Regions from separate parts of the Caloranaerobacter ferrireducens genome, predicted to be linked through region 2. Evidence: riboswitches for the same ligand, from Rfam matches in the RefSeq annotation. Region 2 holds a riboswitch; the other holds the start of a gene.
The links. Region 2 has a riboswitch for S-adenosylmethionine ahead of metK (methionine adenosyltransferase). Riboswitches for the same ligand answer to the same signal wherever they lie in the genome.

Region 1 (10,678 bases), on a different contig from region 2:
GATAGATATAATCCAAAAAAATATTATACAGAAATAGAATATAAGGCATTAGTAAATAAATTAAAAGAAGAAAGAGTTAAATGGCTATCAAGATTTGAAAATTTAGATGCACAATTAGTAAATAGTATAGCATAAGAAATGCGGCTAAAAATAGCCGCATTAAGTTTGTTGATAAATTAAATTATTTATGAAAATAACACTCATGCGAAAGAATTTAGAAAAAACTAAAAGCTTAAATTTTTAGAAAATCCTAACGCACCTAATCAAGACTTCCTGTCTTGTAGGATGCTGGCTTAGCGTCCTGCTAAGCCTACGGATTTTCTTAAAAATTTTCACCTAGTTTTTTTAACTAAATTCTTTCAAGCATTCACTTTTATTTTCATAGATATTTAAAAAGATAAGTTTGTCTATAACATTAAATGCGGCTAAAAATAGCCGCATTTTTATTTTTGCATATAAAAATCTGGATTAGTTAACTTGAAAGTATTATTAAGTCCATCTGTAATAAAAACACGTTTATCTTTGGTAATAAATATAGCTTCTACTCCATCTAGATTTTCTATTAGCCTTTTTCCTTCAGAAAGTCCTAAAGAAAAAGTAAGAGTTGAAAGTGCATCCGCATCAATTGATTTATCTGCTATTATCGAAACACTTACTAATGAATTTTCTACTGGATATCCTGTATAAGGATCTAATATATGGTGATATCTTCTTCCATTCTGCTCAAAATATCTTTCATATATACCTGACGTAACTACAGTCTTATCTATAACCTTAACTATTCCAATATATTCTCCTCTTTTAGTAAAAGGATTCTGAACTCCTATATTCCAAGGAGATCCATCAGGTTTACTGCCTAAAGCAAAAATATTTCCTCCTAAGTTTATAATAGCATGCTTTACATTTTCATTTCTTAAAATATCAGCTACTTCATCAGCGGCATAGCCTTTCGCGATTCCTCCAAGATCTATTTTCATACCTTTTTCCATAAGCTTTACTTTTTTCTCTTTCTCATCTAATAGTATCTTTTTATAATCAATTAATTTTATTGTGTTGTTTATTTCTTCTGAACTTGGCACTTTAGCCCTGTCTGTGCCTATTCCCCATAATTCAACTAAAGGTCCTATAGTAATATCAAATTTCCCATTAGATAAGTCAGAATAATATATTCCTTTTTTAATTACATCAAATACATCTTCAGAAACTTTGATATAACCATTTCCTGAGTTAATATTAACTTTATAAATATCACTATTTTTAATGTTCTTACTCATTTTACTATCTATATCTTTAATCCTTTCAAATGCCTTATCTAAAATCTTTGAATCGATATTCTGATATATATTCAGTGTCACTATAGTTCCTAAAAGAAATTCCGTTTTTGTTAATGGTTTGTTCCTTACTTCTTTTGAACACCCTACTAAATTTAAAATCATTACAGCAATTAAAAACAAATAAATTACTCTCCTTGTTTTTCCCATTTCAATCCTCCAATTCATACTTCAGTTTTAACTCCAATTATATTATAAGGCTTTAGAGTCAAACTCTAAAGCCTTTATTTCATATTCTTATTCATAGCCTTTTTAGCTAATTTTTTAAACCTTTCGCTAGTATACGTTGCACCAGTAACTACATCTACTTTATCAACATCTTGTTTACTAATAAGCTCCTTCTCCAATTTAATCTTAACGTCTTCTGGAGTTATTCCAGATGCTTCTTTCATTTTTTCAGCATATTCTTTATCTTCATTTTTATTTTGGCCTTCTTTATTAACTTCATTAAATACAACATCAACTATTTTACCATCTTCATAAGTTATTGAAATTTCTGCTTTCCAACCATATTTATCATAATCATCAGACGCTTTATAAGTACCATCTTTATAACTCATATTCTTGTCAGTTACTGAATTGCATCCTGTTATAACTAACATTGTAATTATTGTAAAAATAATAATATAAGATATCCTTTTCATGCTCAAAACTCCTTTTCGATATTTTTATAATCCATAGGAAATTATATTCCTTGCTGAGCTGTGGATAATTTTGAATATAATTTCCGTAATGGATTTCAACAAAATCTTCCTTAATTTATTTAAATCGAAGATTTTGTTATATTATCTACACATAAATAATATTATTATATCATTAGCCTTAAGTAAAGAATATAATATATCTCAATTCAAATTTTATACTCTTGATATCTCAATTTTTACATCATCTATCGGCTTTAAAAGTTCTTTAAGGTTTTCATCTTTAATACTATTATTAAGCCATATTTGTTCACTATCCCTATCTAAAATAACAGGCATTCTATTATGAATACTGCTAATTTTTCTATTAGCATTTGTAGTTAATATAGTAAAGCAATCTACATATTCTCCATTTTTATTTTTAAAAGAACTGTATATTCCTGCCATTGAAAATAAATTTTTATCTTTTAAATATATTTTATATTTTATACTTTTGCCATTTTCCTTCTTCCATTCAAAAAAGCCGCTAGCTGGAATTAGGCATCGCTTATTGTAAAAAGAATATTTAAATAACTTTTTAGTATCTATAGTCTCGCTTCTTGCATTTATAATCAATTTTTTTAAATATGACAAATCAAATCCCCACTTCATTAGCTTTATCATTCGTTTGTTACCATTATTTATGATTATAGGGACTTCATTTGAGGGAAATATCTCAGGCATAGATTTAATTAAAACATCACAATAATTAATATTAAATCTTCTTGATATTTCCTCAATATCGGCAAAAAGATAATATCTCCCACACATATAACCACTCCTACTTATAATCAACAATTAGATTTCTTAATTTTAACTGCTAAAATCCTTCATAACAGCATTCACAACTTTTCTTATAATTTCATAATCGTATCCTTTATAGGCTAAATGTTGAGATAACTTCTGATATATTTTATTTCTCTCCTTATCTTTTATACTTCTTAATTTTTTCTTAGCTAAATAAACTGCATTTTCATAAATTTTTTCATCTTCTATTTCTGAAATAACTTTGTTTATTATATCTTCACTTATTTTTTTCTTTGTTAATTCAAATATGATACGTTTTTTTCCATATTTATTGCTACTTAATTTATTTCTAACATAACTTTTTGCATATTCTTCATCATCAACCATTTTATAATTCTTTAAAATTTCTATTACATTATCTATAATTTCATCTTGATAACCTTCTTTAGATAACTTATCTCTAAGTAACATCTCACTATGCATTGTTCTCGCCAATATACTAAAAGCTTTATTTTTAGCTCTTTTAAGGTTTTCATCAAATATTAGAAGTTCTAACTTTTCTTTATCTACTTGAACTCCTTCTTCAATTCTAAATTTATAAATAACTTCTTTATGAACCCCAGCAAAAAATTCATGATCAATATATATATTAACTTTTTCTTTATTATTTTTTTGTTCAACTATTTTGGTAACAATGCCCATAATTATTCCTTCTTTCTAAATCCCTATAATCTTGAGCAAAACATAAATCGAATAAAAGCATGAACCCTTCAATATCAATTCTTCTTCACTACCACTTTTTATAGTAAAAGGAGATGAAATTTTAATACTACATGGGTAAAATAGCTCTATGCCTCCCTTAGTAAGAAAATCAGCAATTAAATGGCTAATATAGCCTATAATGAAACCTTTATATACTCCAATTAAATTATATCTTATTGCTAAAATTTTAACAACCATTGAAAATAGTAAAAGACCTAACAAACTATGAGTAAATCCTCTATGATGAGATAATCCTGTAAAGGCTAAAGTTATAGATAAAATTTTTAAAAGCCTACTGTTTAAACTTATACCGAAATAAATACATCCAAAACTTAAAGTTATATAAAATATAAATTTAAATATTTTATTTTTCCTAAAAAGAAGTTTCTGATTTAATTTGCTCTTGGGATGATCTATATCTGGTAATAAAGCCCCCAAAACTGTTGAAGAAATAAAAATAATACCCTTTTCCAAAGAATAATCTGAAATGGCAGTAACCCCAGCTGCAATTCCTAGCATAACATGTGTCTTACCCTTCATCTTTTGTATCCTCCGGCTGATTCTTATAAATATTTCTTATAAATATATAGAACACTAGTTCTAGTATACCATAGATTATAACTTATTTAAATAGCTGAAACAAAGCTATTTAAATAAGTTTGTTTCTTAGTGCTTTTTAACAAAAACTGTTTAACCAAAAAAAAAGTATTGACAAACTCTATAAAATGATTTAGAATTTTAGACTATAGTGACAAAAATAAATAATACGCTCTTATCCAGAGAGGTGGAGGGACTGGCCCTATGAAGCCCGGCAACCTGTGTTCCAAAACACAAGGTGCCAATTCCTGCGGTATAAGATATACCGAGAGATGAGAGAGAGAAATAAGTTTTTTATGCCTCTTTCATCTGAAAGAGGCTTTTTTAATACCCTCCCTGCAGAAGGGGTATTATTATAACTATTTTAATTTAGTACATTAAATTGATAAAGGAGTGAAGTAATTGATTGTAATTCAAAATCTCAGCAAAATATATGAAAGTAAAAATGAAAAAATACATGCTTTAAAAGATATCAATTTAGAAATAAAAAAAGGTGAAATTTTTGGAATCATGGGTTTAAGTGGAGCAGGAAAGTCTACTCTTATTCGCTGTATAAATCTTCTTGAGAAACCTACTAGTGGTAGTGTTTTTATTAACAAAAAAGACATAACGGTTTTAAATAAACATGAACTCAGGGAAATAAGAAAACGTATTGGAATGATTTTTCAACATTTTAATCTCCTTAACTCAAGAACTGTTTTTGAAAATGTAGCTTTTCCACTTGAAATTTCAGGTTATAACAAGAAACAAATTAAAGAAAGAGTAGAAAATTTGTTATCTTTAGTTGAACTCTCAGATAAAAGGAATGCCTATCCTTCCCAGTTAAGTGGAGGACAAAAACAAAGAGTTGCTATAGCTCGTGCTCTTGCTAATCAACCAGATATTTTACTGTGTGATGAAGCAACTTCTGCTCTTGACCCTAAGACAACAAAATCTATTTTGAAACTTCTTAAAGAAATTCAAAGTAAATTTGGTCTTACAATAGTTCTTATAACACATCAAATGGAAGTAATTCGTGATATTTGCGATAGAGTTGCAATTATTGAAAATGGAAAAATAATCGAGTTAGATACAGTTGAAACAATATTTACAAATCCTAAAACAAAAACTGCTAAAGCCTTTGTTTCACATATTCAACATAATAAAGAAGAAATTAGTTTTCCTAAGGCGTCTGGTTCTAGGGTTATTAGATTAAAACTTTTAGGTGAAGTTGTAAAAAAGCCTATTATTTCTCAATTGATTAGACATTTTTCAATAGATATTAATATTCTATCAGGTAATATAAATGAATTACAAACAACAAATATAGGGACTCTGCTTATACAAATTTACGGAAAGAATGATGAAATAGAAAATGCAATCAAATGGCTTAAAAAAGAGAAAATAGGATTGGAGGTTGTATGGAATGGATAATTTGATAGAATTACTTTTTCCTTCTTTATGGGAAACAATTTACATGGTAACAGCCTCAACAATATTTGCTCTAATTCTAGGTTTCCCTCTAGGTATTTTACTAGTAGTTACAGAAAAAAACGGTATTTGGGAAAAACCTATACTAAATTCAATACTAGGAACTATTATAAATGTATGTCGTTCTTTTCCATTTATTATTTTGATGATTCTAGTTTTCCCTCTATCGCGTATCCTTGTAGGAACTTCTATAGGAACTACAGCCAGTATAATACCATTAGCAATTGCAGCTGCTCCTTTTGTAGCAAGGATTATTGAGAGTTCCTTTAAGGAAGTAGATAGTGGAGTTATAGAAACAGCTTTAGCAATGGGAGCTACAATCCCACAAATCATTTTTAAAGTACTTATTCCTGAAGCTTTGCCTTCATTAGTACTTGGTATCACTCTAACAATCATAAATTTAATTGGCTATTCAGCTATGGCTGGTGCTATTGGAGGAGGTGGTTTAGGAGATTTAGCAATACGTTATGGGCTTTATCGTTTTGAAACTGGTGTAATGATTGCATCTGTAATAATAATTATTCTACTTGTACAGGGAGTACAAGCTATAGGCAATAAAATTGCATTGAATATTAGTAAAAAAAGATAAGGAGGAATAAATATGAAAAAGTCTTTAATTCTATTACTAATTATTTCTATATTAGGTGGTGTTATTCTTAGTGGTTGCCAATCTTCAAAAGAAGATAATAATGTACTAAAAGTTGGGGCTACTCCAGTACCTCACGCGCAAATACTTGAAGTAGTAAAAAATAAACTTAAAGAGCAAGGGATAGATTTACAAATTATTGAATTTACTGACTATGTAAAACCAAACTTAGCCTTAGCAGAAAAAGAAATTGATGCAAACTTCTTTCAACACATACCATATATGAATAGCTTTGCTAAGAAAAACAATATAGATATTGTATCTATAGGAGCAATACACGTTGAACCACTTGGATTATATTCAGAAAAAGTAAAATCAGTGGAAGAATTAAAAGAAGGTGCAGTTATTGCTATACCAAACGATCCTACAAACTGCGGCAGAGCTCTTATACTTCTTGAAAAAAATGGGCTTATAAAACTTAAAGAAAATGCAGGTCTTGAAGCTACAGAAAAAGATATAATTGAAAACCCAAAAAGATTTGTGTTTAAATCCTTAGAAGCAGCTCAACTTCCAAGAGTACTTAAAGATGTTGACGGTGCTGTGATTAATGGAAATTATGCCTTAGAGGCAGGTCTTATACCTACAAAAGATGCTATTTTGCTTGAAGATGGTGATTCTCCTTACGCAAATATTGTAGCTGTTAGAAAAGGAGAAGAAAACAATCCAAAATTAAAGGCACTAATTAAAGCTCTTCAATCAGAAGAAGTTAAGAAATTTATTGAAAAAGAGTATAATGGAGGAGTTATACCAGCATTTTAATACTCTTTGAAATTGTTAACTAATATTAAGGCTAAACATATTAAACCCTCCTCTTAATTTGTTGTTTTAAGAGGAGGGTTTCCTTATTCAAACATATTAAACCCTTCACCTAATACTTCACGTACTGTAGATACTGTAACAAATGCTTTATTATCAATTTTCTTTATATAGCTTTTTAATCTGATAAATTCTTTTTTATTCATAACAGCCATTATAACAGGTCTAGTTTTATTCGTATATGCACCCTCTGCATAATAAATTGTAGCTCCTCTTTCAAGTTCTTTTGTTATAAACCTCTTTATCTTATTAGGAACTGAGCTTATTACTGTAACATTCATTTTAACATTAAGCCCCTCTATTACATTATCTATAATAAATCCGTTCATTATTACTCCTAATAAAGCATATAATCCTAATTTAGTTCCAAAAGTAAGTATAGCTAACAATGTAACTACAAAATCAGCCATTAATAGTGATTTGCCTATATCTATCGAGAAAAATTTGTTTAATATTTTAGCTATAATATCAGTACCACCAGTTGAAGCATTTTGATAAAATATTATTGCCATACCTATTCCCTGGATAAGAATACCATAAAACAAGTTCAATAATATATCATCTGTCAATGGTCCATTTATAGTAAAATATTTTTCGAAAATCCACATAGCTCCTGAAAGTCCAAAACTAGCATATATTGTTTTTGCTCCAAATTGAGTACCAATTAGCAAAAATGCTACAACAAACAGTATTAAATTCATAATAAACATTAAAGCTCCGATAGATACTGAAGGAAATACACTCTTAATTACCATTGCAAGCCCTGTAATCCCACCTACTGCCAAGTCTGCTGGTACAAGAAAAAAACTTAATGCAAAAGCTACAATAATGATTCCTATACTTATTATAATATAATCCTTTAATATATTTCTCATAACATCACCTCTAACCTCAAAGTTATCATATTTTCATTGTCCCTGATTTTAAAAATCTATCATGCCATGATAAAGCTTCACTTAGTATATGTGGAGTGTGTTTATATTTGTTAGATTGTGCTCTTTTAAAATAATCTCTTAACATCGGTTTAAAATCAGGATGTGCACAGTTTTCTATTATAACCTTAGCACGCTCTTTTGGACTCAATCCTCTTAAATCAGCTACTCCCTGCTCTGTAATTATTACCATCACATCATGTTCTGTATGATCATGATGTGAAACCATAGGAACTATTGAAGATATATTTCCGTTTTTAGCAGTAGATGGAGTCGTAAAAATGGAAATATGTGCATTTCTAGTAAAATCACCAGAACCACCTATACCGTTCATCATTCTTGAACCAAATATATTTGTAGAATTAATATTCCCATAAATATCAGCCTCTATAGCCGTATTCATCGCTATTACACCTAATCTTCTTATTATTTCTGGATTGTTGCTTATTTCTTGAGGTCTTAGAATTATTTTATCTTTATATAATTTAATCCTTTCCTTAAATCTTACAAGCCCATCTTTAGAAGGAGTTATAGAAGTACCTGAAGCAAACAACGCCTTTCCTGAATCAAGAAGATCAAGCATCGAATCTTGAATTACTTCTGTATAACAGACTAGATTTTCAAATTTTGATTTTAGAAGCCCAGCTAGAACTGCATTTGCTACGCTTCCAACACCTGATTGTAAAGGTAGTAAATTTTGTGGAAGTCTACCTACTTTCACTTCATGTTCTAGAAAATCTATAAGATATCCTGATATCTTCTCTGAAATATCATCAATTGGAGCTAAAGGTCTGACATTATCAACAATGTCTGTTACTACAATCGCTGCTATTTTATCTAATCCACATGGAATATACACAGTCCCAATTCTTTGATCTACCCTTTCAATAGGTATCGGTTTTCTATTAGGTGGATCATTGAGAATATATATATCAGCCATACCTTCTAAATCAAGAGGTTGACTTGTATTAATCTCAACAATCACTTTTTCAGCCATCTGCACAAATGTAGGTGAACAGCCGATAGATGTAGAAGGTATTATATGCCCTTCCTCTGTTACTGCAACAGCTTCGATTATTGCAATATCTATTTTCCCTAAAAATCCATATTTCGTATATTGAGGTACATGACTTAAATGCATATCTAGAAATTCACAACCACCACTATTAGTATAATCTCGTATGCTTTCATTAGTCTGATATGGTAATCTCTTTGCAATAATTCCAGCTCTAGAAAGCTCACCATCTAATTCATCCCCTACAGAAGCCCCTGTAAACAACCCTATTCTTATCCTTTCACCTGTTTCTTTAACTCTTTTAGCCAATGCTAATGGAACTGCTTTAGGGTAACCAGATGGAGTAAACCCACTTGTACCAATATTCATCCCATCTTTAATTAACATAGCAGCCTCTTCAGCAGACATCACTTTGTTTAATAATTCTTTATTTCTTATTCTGTTATCAAGCATATCCACTCCTCCTTATTAATTCCTTAAAATTGAATTGGTAGTTTATATAATATGATAGTAAAGACAATCATACCTAAAAGTGCAAATGGATAAGTTGCTCCATAGCCAGCAGCTACATCATCACAGTTTGTGGCATCTATAGCAGCACCTAAACCCGGAGTGCTCGTCATACCACCACAAAGTGCTCCTGCTAGAACAATCCAATTTATTTTGAATACATATCTTCCTATAATAAAACCAGCAAATATCGAAAAAAAACCACAAACTAACGCTATTAAGGCTAAATATATACCTGAACCCGTAAGTGATGTTAAAGCAGAATATCCATATCTTAACCCCACTATAGTTAAGAAAAAAGAGAGTGCTAATTCACGTATTACACTCAATACTTTGCTATTCATTCTAAAATTTAAGAAACCTATTTTCCTTATATAGCCAAGCAATAGAGATGATATTAAAACACCACCTGTTGTACCTAAATTAAAATAATTTATTGTATGACCCAAATATATTTTTAAATTTCCAATAAATATACCAAATAAACAAACAAAAACAAATGCTATCAAGTCAAATTGTACTTCTCTGTCTTTAACACATTCTTCTTTAGCCGGATACATTTCTTTAAAAAATTCCTTTTTTTCTTTATTAATATCTATCCCAAAAATTAATGGTATAAATTGCATAGCTAAAATAACAATAAGAACACCTGGTATATAACCAATCGCATAGCCAAATCCAACCATACTTTCTGCTTCCTTGCCATAGATAGAAACAGACTCAAGTGCAGCGGCCAATCCTGGAGAACTTGTCAGAGCTCCTGTATAAACCCCAGAAATAGCAAATAGATTTTGTCCTTTACTTATTAAGGTCATAATATAAGTAACAAACGCTCCTGTAAATGTAATAACAATTCCTAAAATTACAAACTTAAGACCGTATTTTTTCAATACTTTATCTAAATCTTTTGAAGCCAAAAGTCCCACTGCTGCTACAAATAATATAAGAGTAAACAAGAAAAAATCTTTCGAAATTACACCTTGTTCTAATATTTTTTCAGCATATATCGGCATCTGCTCTAAATCTTTATATGGCAAAGCATAATTCCTATATATGAACCATCCTATTATAAGTCCAGTAAATAGTCCTCCCGAACTGCCAAGTTTAAATCTGCCAAAATTAACTTTGCCTAATAATTGTCCAAGAAAAACCGAAACAAACATTAACACAAA
Region 2 (10,678 bases):
TTCGTTAAAAATAGTATTTCCATCATCTGAAAACAATCTTGTATATTTTAACATCTCTTTAAAATCAACAAATTCTTTTCCTTCTAGATTTTTAGTTAATGCAGAAATCTGTATAATATCACATAAATTTAATTTTCTGCTCTTATCGAGTATATACTCTAAGACTGCTGTATTATCACAAATGGGCTTTGTATTTGCCATAGTACAAAGTGTAGTATATCCACCCTTTAACGCTGCTTTCTGTCCACTTTCTAAATCTTCCTTATATAGATAACCTGGATCTCTTAAATGACAGTGCATATCTACAAATGAGGGTAAAAGTATAAGACCTTTACCCTCTATTATTTCAGTGTCCTTTGATATATTTACATCTTCGTCTGCCTTAAATATTTTTTTAATAAGCCCATCCTCTATTAATACCGAACCATGGAAAGCTCTTTTTGCATCAACTATCTTTACATTTTTTATAACGATGTTCATTTTTATCACCTACAGAGAAGTTTTTGCATCACAATATTCACATTTGTATTCCTTTGTTTTTTCATCTACCAAAGTAAACTCAACGTCTTCAATTTTTTCAATAGTTGTTACACATCTAGGATTCTTACATTTTAGTATTCCCTTTACTGTCTTCGGTAAACTTAATTTTATTTTCTCTTTTATCTTCTCATTTTCTATTATGTTTATTGTTATATCTGGGTCTATTAATCCTAAAATTGTTAAATCTAAATCTATTTCATTTTCTATCTTTATTAAATCCTTCTTTCCAAGTTTATTAGATGGTACATTTTTAATTAAAGCTACTGTATAATCTGCTTTGTGAAGTCCTAATTCTTTAAATATCTTATATCCGCATCCAGCTTTTATATGGTCTATTACTATACCTTTTTTTATCGCATCTATATTAAGCATAAATCTCAACCCCCAATAATTTTATAATCAGTGCCATTCTCACAAACATTCCAAACCTAGCCTGTTTAAAGTATACAGCTCTTTCGTCACTATCTACTTCCATAGCTATCTCGTTTACTCTTGGAAGCGGATGCATTATTATCATGTCTTTTTTTGCATTCTTTAATTTTTCTAATGTAAGAATGTAGCTATCTTTTAGTCTTAAATATTCTTCTTCACTAATAAATCTTTCTCGCTGAACTCTAGTCATATACAGTATATCCAGCTTGTCTATTACATCTTCCAGACTAGAAGTTTCATAATATTCATGTCCTTTTAATTCATCCTTAATATATTGGGGAATTTTAAGCTCAGATGGGGATATAAAAACAAACTTTATATTTTGATATCTGGATAATGCTTTTACAAGAGAATGAACTGTCCTACCGAATTTCAAGTCACCACAAAGTCCTATTGTATGATTAGAAATGCTTTTTTTGATAAGTTTAATAGTGAGAAGGTCGGTAAGAGTCTGGGTTGGATGCTGATGTCCTCCATCACCTGCATTTATAACTGGAATATTGGAATATTTTGAAGCAAGCTTTGGAGCACCTTCTTTAGGATGTCTCATTACAGCTATATCTGCATAACATCCGATAGTTCTAATGGTATCTGCAATACTTTCTCCCTTTGCTACCGAAGTTGATTTTGCTTCTGAAAAACCGATTACATTTCCACCCAATCTCAACATCGCTGCTTCAAAACTAAATTTAGTCCTTGTAGAAGGTTCATAGAAAAGTGTTGCCAATAACTTCCCTCTACAAATGTCTGAATAAGCATCTGGTTTTTTAATTATGTCTTCTGCTAGAGTAAATATTTCGTCTAGCTCCTTAATAGTAAAATCGTTTGGTTCAATTAAATGCCTTCCTTTTAACATTTTATCTCCTCCTTTTTAGCCTCACTGGACTATATTAAAGGCAAAACAAAAACCTTCCTCATCGAGACGAGGAAGGTTATAAGCACATTTATAGTCATATAGACACGACAATTAAGCCATGTGCTATATATACACACACAAACGCCACTATTTAATACCTTCCTAGCCTCTCTGGACTAGGTTAAAGATACTTTGTCTTTCAATTATTCTACTATGAACAAGATTATATGTCAAGGATATTTTAAATATTATTCACCTAAACCTTCTTTTCTTAATATTTCAGCCTTGTCTGTCTTTTCCCATGGTAAATCTATATCTGTTCTTCCAAAATGTCCGTATGCAGCTACTTGTCTGTAAATTGGTCTTCTTAAGTCTAAATCTCTTATGATAGCTGCAGGTCTTAAGTCAAAGTGTTTCTTAACTAATTCTTCAATTTTGCTTTCTTCTATCTTTCCTGTTCCAAATGTATCTACAAGTACTGAAACTGGATGAGCAACACCTATAGCGTATGCAAGTTGAACTTCACATTTATCTGCTAATCCAGCAGCAACTATATTTTTTGCAACATATCTTGCAGCGTATGCAGCTGATCTGTCAACTTTAGTAGGATCCTTTCCTGAGAATGCTCCACCACCATGACGAGCATATCCACCATAAGTATCAACAATAATCTTTCTTCCTGTTAAACCAGCATCTCCTTGAGGTCCACCTATTACGAATCTGCCAGTTGGGTTGATGTAATATTTTGTTTCATTATCTAAGTATTCATTTGGTATAACTTTTCTTATTACATGTTCTCTTAAATCTCTTTCGATAGTCTTTAAATCTACCTCTGGACTGTGTTGAGTAGAAATAACTATCGCATCTATTCTTACAGGTTTATCGTCATGATATTCAACTGTAACTTGAGTTTTACCATCTGGTCTTAAGTAATCTAGAGTACCATTCTTTCTAACTTCTGCTAATCTTCTTGCTAATTTGTGTGCTAATGATATTGGAAGTGGCATAAGTTCTGGTGTTTCATTACAAGCAAAACCAAACATTATACCTTGGTCTCCAGCACCAATTAAGTCAAGTTCATCTTTTGCTTCTTCTCTGTGTTCTAATGCTTCATCAACTCCCATAGCAATATCAGGAGACTGCTCATCAATAGAAGTTAAAACTGCACAAGTATCGCAGTCAAAACCATACTTAGCTCTAGTGTAACCAATATCTTCAATAGTCTTTCTTACGATTTTTGGTATATCTACATAACACTTAGTTGTAATCTCTCCTGATACTAAAACTAGTCCTGTAGTAACTGATGTTTCACATGCTACTCTTGCTTCTGGGTCGCATTTTAATATAGCGTCAAGCACTGCATCTGAAATTTGGTCACAGATTTTATCAGGATGTCCTTCAGTAACTGATTCTGAAGTAAATAACCATTTTCTCATCTTCATACCTCCCATACAATATGAATTTTAAATTTAAAATTTTAAATGTTAAATATTAAATTCAACATTAAATATAGATAGAGTTTACATGGTTATTATTAGCAATTATAGTTTTTTTATGTTATATCATAAGTTGTCAACTCACAGGTGATGGTTATTAGTTAGTAGTCATTAGTCTATTGACTATCGACTATTGACCAATTTCAACATATCGTGTCATCTGTAGCAGAGTATCTTCCATAGTAGCGGAGAATTAATTCTCCGCTACAAAAAATTTTCAATTTTACATTTCTCTGCCCCAGCACCTAGTACCCAAAATTAAAAAAATCCCCTTCCAAAAGGAAGAGGTAATACTCTGAATTAAACCTCATCTTTCAGAATCTACATTCTGTGGGACTTAGCACCGTGTAACTTTAGTTACCGGTTGCCGGGTTTCACAGGGCCCATTCCCTCCACCACTCTTGATAAGGTATCAAGATTTTTATTAAATTGTCCTCAAAGTATAATATCACAGCTTGCAAACTAAGTCAACAGTTTTTTCTTCATTTTTCATAAAGTTTATAATCTAACTGTCGTCAGTATTTTTCGTCATTGGCTATTCGTCATTCGCCATTCGCTTCTTGTCTTTATTTGACGAACAGCGAAAAACGAATAGCGAACAGCGATTTATTTCGCATTTTTTCCTGTCCCCTGTCCTCTGTTCCCTGTCTTCTTTTTTATATCTAGTACCTAGTACCTAACTATCTACATCAATCCAACAACTTGATTACTTAAAATAAAAACTATTAATCCGGCTGTAAATACACCTGCCACAATTGCTGGAAAAGAATATTTGAAATCTATATTAAACAAAGTCGCTGCTACACATCCAGTCCAAGCACCAGTAGATGGTAATGGTATTGCTACTAAAAGAAATAACCCTAAAGCACTATATTTCTCAACTTTTTTACTTCTTTTTAAAGTCCTTTGCTTAATCCAGTCTACAATTTTACCAAACATCTTCGTCCTTCCAAAATAATCAAATAAAGGTTTCAATAACTTAAGCAAAAAAGGTACGGGTATTAAATTACCTATAATACTTAATACTGTACTATGTACAGGTGTAAAACCCATAGCTATTCCAAGTGGTATCGCTCCTCTTAATTCAAAAATAGGTGCAGCAGCAACAAGCATTACAATGAGTTCATCCTTTAAAACTTTTAAAGTTTGCACTAACATATAAATCACCTCGTTCTATATTGGTTATTCGTCGCTCGCTATTCGCTTTTCGCCTCTTGTTTTCGATCCATCATTTGCAATTTGCGTTTCGAACGACGAACAGCGAACAACGAAAGACAGCACTATAATAAATTATATAGTATGAAGAAAAAAATAGAAATATTTTTTCGCAATTCTACATTGGTTATTTCATAATGGTAAGAATTAGAACCAAATCTTGGATTTAAATAAATTTAGGAAGATTTTGCCTATATCCATAAACGGAAATTATATTCAAAATTATCCACAATTTAACGAAGTTTATAACGACTCTGGCATGTAAGCATGCCAGAAAAAGTTTCAATAAAATCAACATTAATTTTTTTATATAAGATTTTATTATAATTTCCTATGAATTATAAAGAAAAACTAAGAATTAATTAGAATTTCTAATGTAATTTCAATTGATTGGTTGTTAACAGTATTGCAAGTTAACTCAATATGTTTTAAAATAACATTCGTGACAAGTCAACGGGGTGTGGCGCAGTTTGGTAGCGCACGTGGTTTGGGACCATGGGGCCGGGGGTTCGAGTCCCTCCACCCCGACCAGAAAAAAACAGCTGAGAATATTCTCAGCTGTTTTTTTGTTTTGTAATCCTTTTGTAATCTAAACCTTAGCTAAATAGTATATAATAAGTATTACAAACAAATCCATTTAATACAAACATTACACACAAGAAGAGGAAGGATTGATTACATGAGAAGAATAGTAGGGGCAATAAGAAAAGCAGTAGAAGAATTTAACCTTATAGAAGATGGCGATAGAATTGCCGTTGGAGTTTCAGGCGGAAAAGACAGTTTGACTCTATTATATGGATTAAAGATATTCCAAAGATTTAGTCCAGTAAAATATGAATTAGAAGCTATCACTTTAACTTTGGGTTTTGAAGATTTTGATTTATCTAAAGTAAAAGAATTCGTAAAAGAAATTGATGTCCCATATACTATAAAAGAAACCCAAATAGGTAAAATTATTTTCGATATTAGAAAAGAAAAAAATCCTTGTTCGCTTTGTGCGAGAATGAGAAGAGGAGCCCTGCATGACCTCATGAAAGAAAAAGGTTTAAATAAACTAGCTCTAGGACATCATGCAGACGATGCCATCGAAACATTATTCTTAAGCATGTTTTATGAAGGAAGAATAAATACTTTTTCACCTAAAACTTATATGTCCAGAAAAGATATTACAGTAATCAGACCTATGATATATGTTACAGAACATCAAATAAAAGGAGCTGTTAAAAAACATAACCTACCTACTGTAGAAAGTCCTTGTCCTGCAAATAGAAATACCAAAAGAGAATATGTAAAACATCTTATGAAAAATGTATATAAAGATATTCCTCAAGCAAGAGACAGACTTATTACAGCTATCAAAAATAAAGAACAGTTAAATTTGTGGTTTTAGTGACTGGTTACTGAATTCAAAGGGGGATAACTATGAATAGACTTTTCAAAAAAGTAGTTTCATATATAACTAGTGGAATAATCATATTTTCGAGCTTGTCTCTAAGTTTTGCAGACAAGCCAATACTGATCCACGAAAGAAAAACTGTAGAAAATATTTCAAGTGGTATCATACATGAACACATTCAAAAATTTACCTCTGACGGTTGGTGGAATATAAACGTTTTAAGAGTAAATTTAAAAGATAAATACACTAGCTTAGATGTTCTTTTTAATGAAGAAGGAATCTCTAAAAGAGAAACCCTATCTAACATGATAAAGATTTCCCAAGCTGTTGCAGGTATCAATGGTGATTTTTTCTCAACAGCTAAAAATTCCTTTCCTTTAGGAGTTGTCATATCAAATGGAAAGATGATTTCATCTCCATCATATCAATGGGATAAACTGCCTATATTTGCAATAGATAAAAATAATCATCCTTTTATATCCTTCTGGAAGTGGGAGATCAAAGCAGTTCCAGAAGACGGACAACCTGTTATCCTCTCTGCAATAAACAAATCAAGTGACAAATATGAAGAAGTCATTTTATACGATAAAAAATGGAGCTTAAAAACCATAGGAAATACTTATTTTGACGATATGATAGAAATTGTAGTTGAAAAAAATACAGTTAAAGAAATAAGAATTAATGAACCTCCTATCGATATGCCAAAAAACGGCTACATATTAACTGGGCGTGGAAGAGTTAAAGATATACTCCTTAATAATTTCAAAGTAGGTAAAAAAGTAAAGCTTGAAATAAATACTACGCCAAACTACGAAAACATAAAAACAGCTATAGGCAGTGGAACCTATATTGTTAAAGATGGAAATATTGCAGATTTCACATTAAACATAAAAGGTAAACACCCAAGAACAGCACTAGGAATTAACAAAAACAAAGATGAACTTATTCTCGTAACAATTGATGGTAGAGATGTTTCATACAAAGGCGTAGACCTAAATACTTTAGCTGAAATTATGATAGATTTAGGAGCATATGAAGCAGTTAACCTAGATGGTGGCGGTTCTACTACCATGGTACTAAACCCACAATACGAAGAAAATCCTATTGTTGTAAATCGTCCATCAGATGGTAAAGAAAGAAAAATATCAAACGGGATAGGTATATTTAGTAATGCTCCGAAGAGAAGCTTAAGCTATATAAAAATATATACTGATGATACTAACATATTTGTTAATACATCTAGAAATTTTTATATCAAAGGATTTGATAAATATCATAATCCTGTTAATGTAGATATTAATAGAGTAACATTTGATATTTCAGGTATACAAGGCAAATTTAATAAAAACACCTTAATTCCTAAGAAGTCAGGAAAAGGCAAAGTAATAGCTAAATATAGAGGTAAAAAAGCTGAAATTGAAATAAATGTTTTAGACGAAGTAAAAGAACTACAATTCGGCTTTGATAAGTTCCATATAGATGTAAATAGTCAAAAAGATTTAACTGAAATATACGGAAAAAATGATGAAGGCTATACAGCAAAAATAAATCCAAAAGATATTACTTGGATGACATATGGCAGTATTGGTAGAGTCATAAACGGAATATTTTACAGCTCTAAAAAGCCAGCTTCTGGTGCTATTACTGCTAAAATTATGAATGCTGCCAAAAATATTGAAGTTTCAGTAGGTTACAATGAAGTTTTATTAGAGGACTTTGAAGATTTGAATAACTTAAGTTTCTTAAGCTATCCTCAAGAAGTTAAAGGAAGTATTGAACTAGATAATAAAGATGTAATAAGCAGATTTTCTCTTAAGTTAAATTATGACTTCACAAACTTAGAAAAAACTACAGCAGCATATGCAATTCTAGGAGAAAATGGCATTAAATTAGAAAATAAACCTGCCAAACTTGGCTTATGGTTATATGGCAATAAAAGTAACCACTGGTTTAGAGGTAAAATAATAGACAGCAGAGGAAAAACTTACTATGTTGATTTTGCAAAAAATATTGACTGGAAAGGCTGGAAGTGGATTACAGCAGATATCCCAAATAACGTTACTTATCCTATAACTCTAGATAGAATTTATATTGTTGAAACCGACCCTTTTAATAAAGATGAAGGCTACATCCTAATAGATGGACTAAAGGCTCTATATTCTACCCCATATAAAACTATGATTCTGCCTGCTGAAACCTATATAGAAGATAATCTTCAAAAAAGTGAAAAAATAAGTGAAGGCGGCTTTAGTTTCATAGTTGCCAGAGGTATTGATGAGCTAGATATTTTAATTAAACATCTTATAGGTAGCAAAATAGCAAAAAAAATAAATGAAAATCAATTAGGAATATTACTAGGTAAAATGAATAATGTCATCCTAGATAGAATAAAAGTACCTTTTGCCGAAGCATCTAACGGATATTCATACTTTAGAAATAATAATACGTTATTTATACAGCTTGATGATACTGAAAATAGTCTAAGAGTAATAGATGCAAACCAATGGCTTTGGCTAAAAGAAATACTAAAAAAGTCTAATGAAAATAACATAATTATTTCTTTATCAAAGCCTGTATTTGGAGAATCTGGATTTACTGACAAATTAGAAGCAGAATTATTTCATGAAATATTAACTCAGTATAGAAGTTCAGGTAAAAACATTTTTGTAATCCAAGGAAGCAATAGAACAAATGTAATGCTAAAAGATGGAATACGCTATATCGAAGTAGAAGATATAAATCTAGAAAATATAAACAATGTATTTAATATTAAATATGTTAGATTTGTGGTAAATGGAAATAAAATAGCTTATGAGATATTGCCATTATTTCAACAAAAGAATTAGAGGGACTTATGCGTCCCTCTTTATTTTGTAGAAGGTATGTCTAAAATTGTTCGCTTTATCCAAGTTGGGCCTTGCTCTATGTCATCTTTACCAATCAAATCATTTGCTTGATTTTGTCCTTCATCTGCATGATAGACTTTCATTGCATAATCATCTTTTCCATCAACCCCATCATAAACGCCAGGATTTTCAACATCAACTCTTAAGCTTAACATAATTGCAACAACCAATATTGTTAGTATAACTGCAAATACAGAATAGTAAAGCTTCCTCTTACCCACATGAATCACCCCTTTTCCTTCTTTGTAATATTATATACATCTAAACCGACTTTATACATTTATTGACATAAGTCTTTTTTTTGTTTGGTATACTCCCTTTTCTAACAACATATATTTGAATGAAGGGGGTATGCTATGGGCTCAATAAGAGAAATAAATATACACTATTCAGATGAAAATGGAGCAATAACCTTATCTAAAAATTTAAAACCATACATGACAAATGATTTAGTTATAGTCTGTATAGGAACAGACAAGTGTATAGGTGACTGTCTTGGTCCTTTAGTTGGAACACTTCTTGAAAAATCTAACTTTCCATATCCTATATACGGAACACTATATAATCCAGTTCATGCAATGAATCTAAAAGAAAAAATTAATTATATCAACGAAAAACATCCATACAGCTTTACAATAGCTATAGATGCATGCCTTAGTAATGATGAGAGTATAGGAACTATACAACTAAGAAAAGGACCTATATACCCTGGAAAAGGGGTTGGAAAAGAGCTTCCTCCTGTAGGAGATATTTCTATTATAGGTATAGTAGATATATTAGATGAAAATACTAAAGCAAACTTACATAGTATTAGACTTGGATTTATAATGAAATTGGCTGAAGTTATTGTGGATTCGTTATGGAAAGCGATAAAGTGAAAAAATCGACCATAAAGGTCGATTTTTTGATTATTCGATGTTCGTCGTTCGTTATTGGTTGTCTGCTTTCTGATTTAAAACTTCTAAAAGCTTAACTATTACTTTTGCTGCACCACTTCTAGTTAGTGGTTCTTTTGGTTTAAATGTTCCGTCTCCTTTACCTAACATAATACCATACTTCCCTGCTACTTTCACTGCTGAAATAAACTGTGGATTAATTTCAGCTAAATCCTTATATGTCAATTCAGCTTCTATATTCTCATCACCTAATATTCTCGCTATCATCAAAGCTGCTTCTTCTCTAGTAATATACCTATCAGGTCTAAAAGTATTATCCTCAAAACCATCTAGATAACCAGCTTTAGATACTGCTTTTACATAATCTATTGCCCAATCTTTAATATTGTCTTTATCTGCATAATTAAGCTCATAACCTTCACCTTCGAGTTTAAGTGCTCTAGCTATTAAAATAGCCATTTCCTGTCTAGTAATACTCTTATTTGGATAGTATTTCTTATTACTATCTCCATTTACTATACCCATATCATAAAGCTTAAGAATATAATCTTTTGCCCAACAATCAGCTATATCCTTGAGTGGATATTCTTCTTTTTCACCAATTTTTACTATCCAATTACCAACAACCCAACCTTCTAACTCTCCATCTCTCTGCTTAACTCTATACCAAAAATATCCTTCCTTCAAAACAGGTCCTTCTAATACATCTAAAACTGTACCACCTATTACTCGTCCAATCTCTACTCCATTAGGTTGTTTTCTAATTCTTAGAGAAGTTTTTACATCAGCTTTTACTATATCTCCTTTTTTGTACATTACAATATCGCCATAGTGGAACGGCTGTGGAGTATCATAATGCTTATTTTTATCTGGAAGTCCATTCTTAGGAAGCAATTTAGGATCTATAGGTGTTATTTTCTGACCATATTCCTTTTCTGCCA

Region 1: another riboswitch for S-adenosylmethionine. It lies ahead of BFN48_RS09590 (methionine ABC transporter ATP-binding protein); the one in region 2 lies ahead of metK (methionine adenosyltransferase).

The regions. Positions count from the first base shown of each region.
Region 1 covers NZ_MDJR01000006.1:92,966-103,643, forward strand. Annotated here, with positions in the region: gene BFN48_RS09560 (phosphoenolpyruvate carboxykinase (ATP)) at 1-135, shown strand, start outside; gene BFN48_RS09565 (FAD:protein FMN transferase) at 444-1,481, opposite strand; gene BFN48_RS09570 (FMN-binding protein) at 1,556-1,975, opposite strand; gene BFN48_RS09575 (SOS response-associated peptidase) at 2,189-2,782, opposite strand; gene BFN48_RS09580 (regulatory protein RecX) at 2,825-3,460, opposite strand; gene BFN48_RS09585 (metal-dependent hydrolase) at 3,476-4,060, opposite strand; SAM riboswitch class I at 4,290-4,396, shown strand; gene BFN48_RS09590 (methionine ABC transporter ATP-binding protein) at 4,520-5,530, shown strand; gene BFN48_RS09595 (methionine ABC transporter permease) at 5,523-6,176, shown strand; gene BFN48_RS09600 (MetQ/NlpA family ABC transporter substrate-binding protein) at 6,189-6,992, shown strand; gene BFN48_RS09605 (YitT family protein) at 7,076-7,924, opposite strand; gene BFN48_RS09610 (acetyl-CoA hydrolase/transferase family protein) at 7,950-9,449, opposite strand; gene BFN48_RS09615 (aspartate-alanine antiporter-like transporter) at 9,473-10,678, opposite strand, start outside.
Region 2 covers NZ_MDJR01000004.1:163,439-174,116, forward strand. Annotated here, with positions in the region: gene BFN48_RS08045 (dihydroorotase) at 1-480, opposite strand, end outside; gene BFN48_RS08050 (aspartate carbamoyltransferase regulatory subunit) at 490-912, opposite strand; gene pyrB (aspartate carbamoyltransferase) at 905-1,828, opposite strand; gene metK (methionine adenosyltransferase) at 2,077-3,264, opposite strand; SAM riboswitch class I at 3,629-3,735, opposite strand; gene BFN48_RS08065 (COG2426 family protein) at 4,009-4,482, opposite strand; tRNA gene BFN48_RS08070 (tRNA-Pro) at 4,994-5,070, shown strand; gene BFN48_RS08075 (tRNA 2-thiocytidine biosynthesis TtcA family protein) at 5,219-5,929, shown strand; gene BFN48_RS08080 (phosphodiester glycosidase family protein) at 5,962-8,781, shown strand; gene BFN48_RS08085 (hypothetical protein) at 8,802-9,062, opposite strand; gene yyaC (spore protease YyaC) at 9,198-9,719, shown strand; gene BFN48_RS08095 (S-layer homology domain-containing protein) at 9,771-10,678, opposite strand, start outside.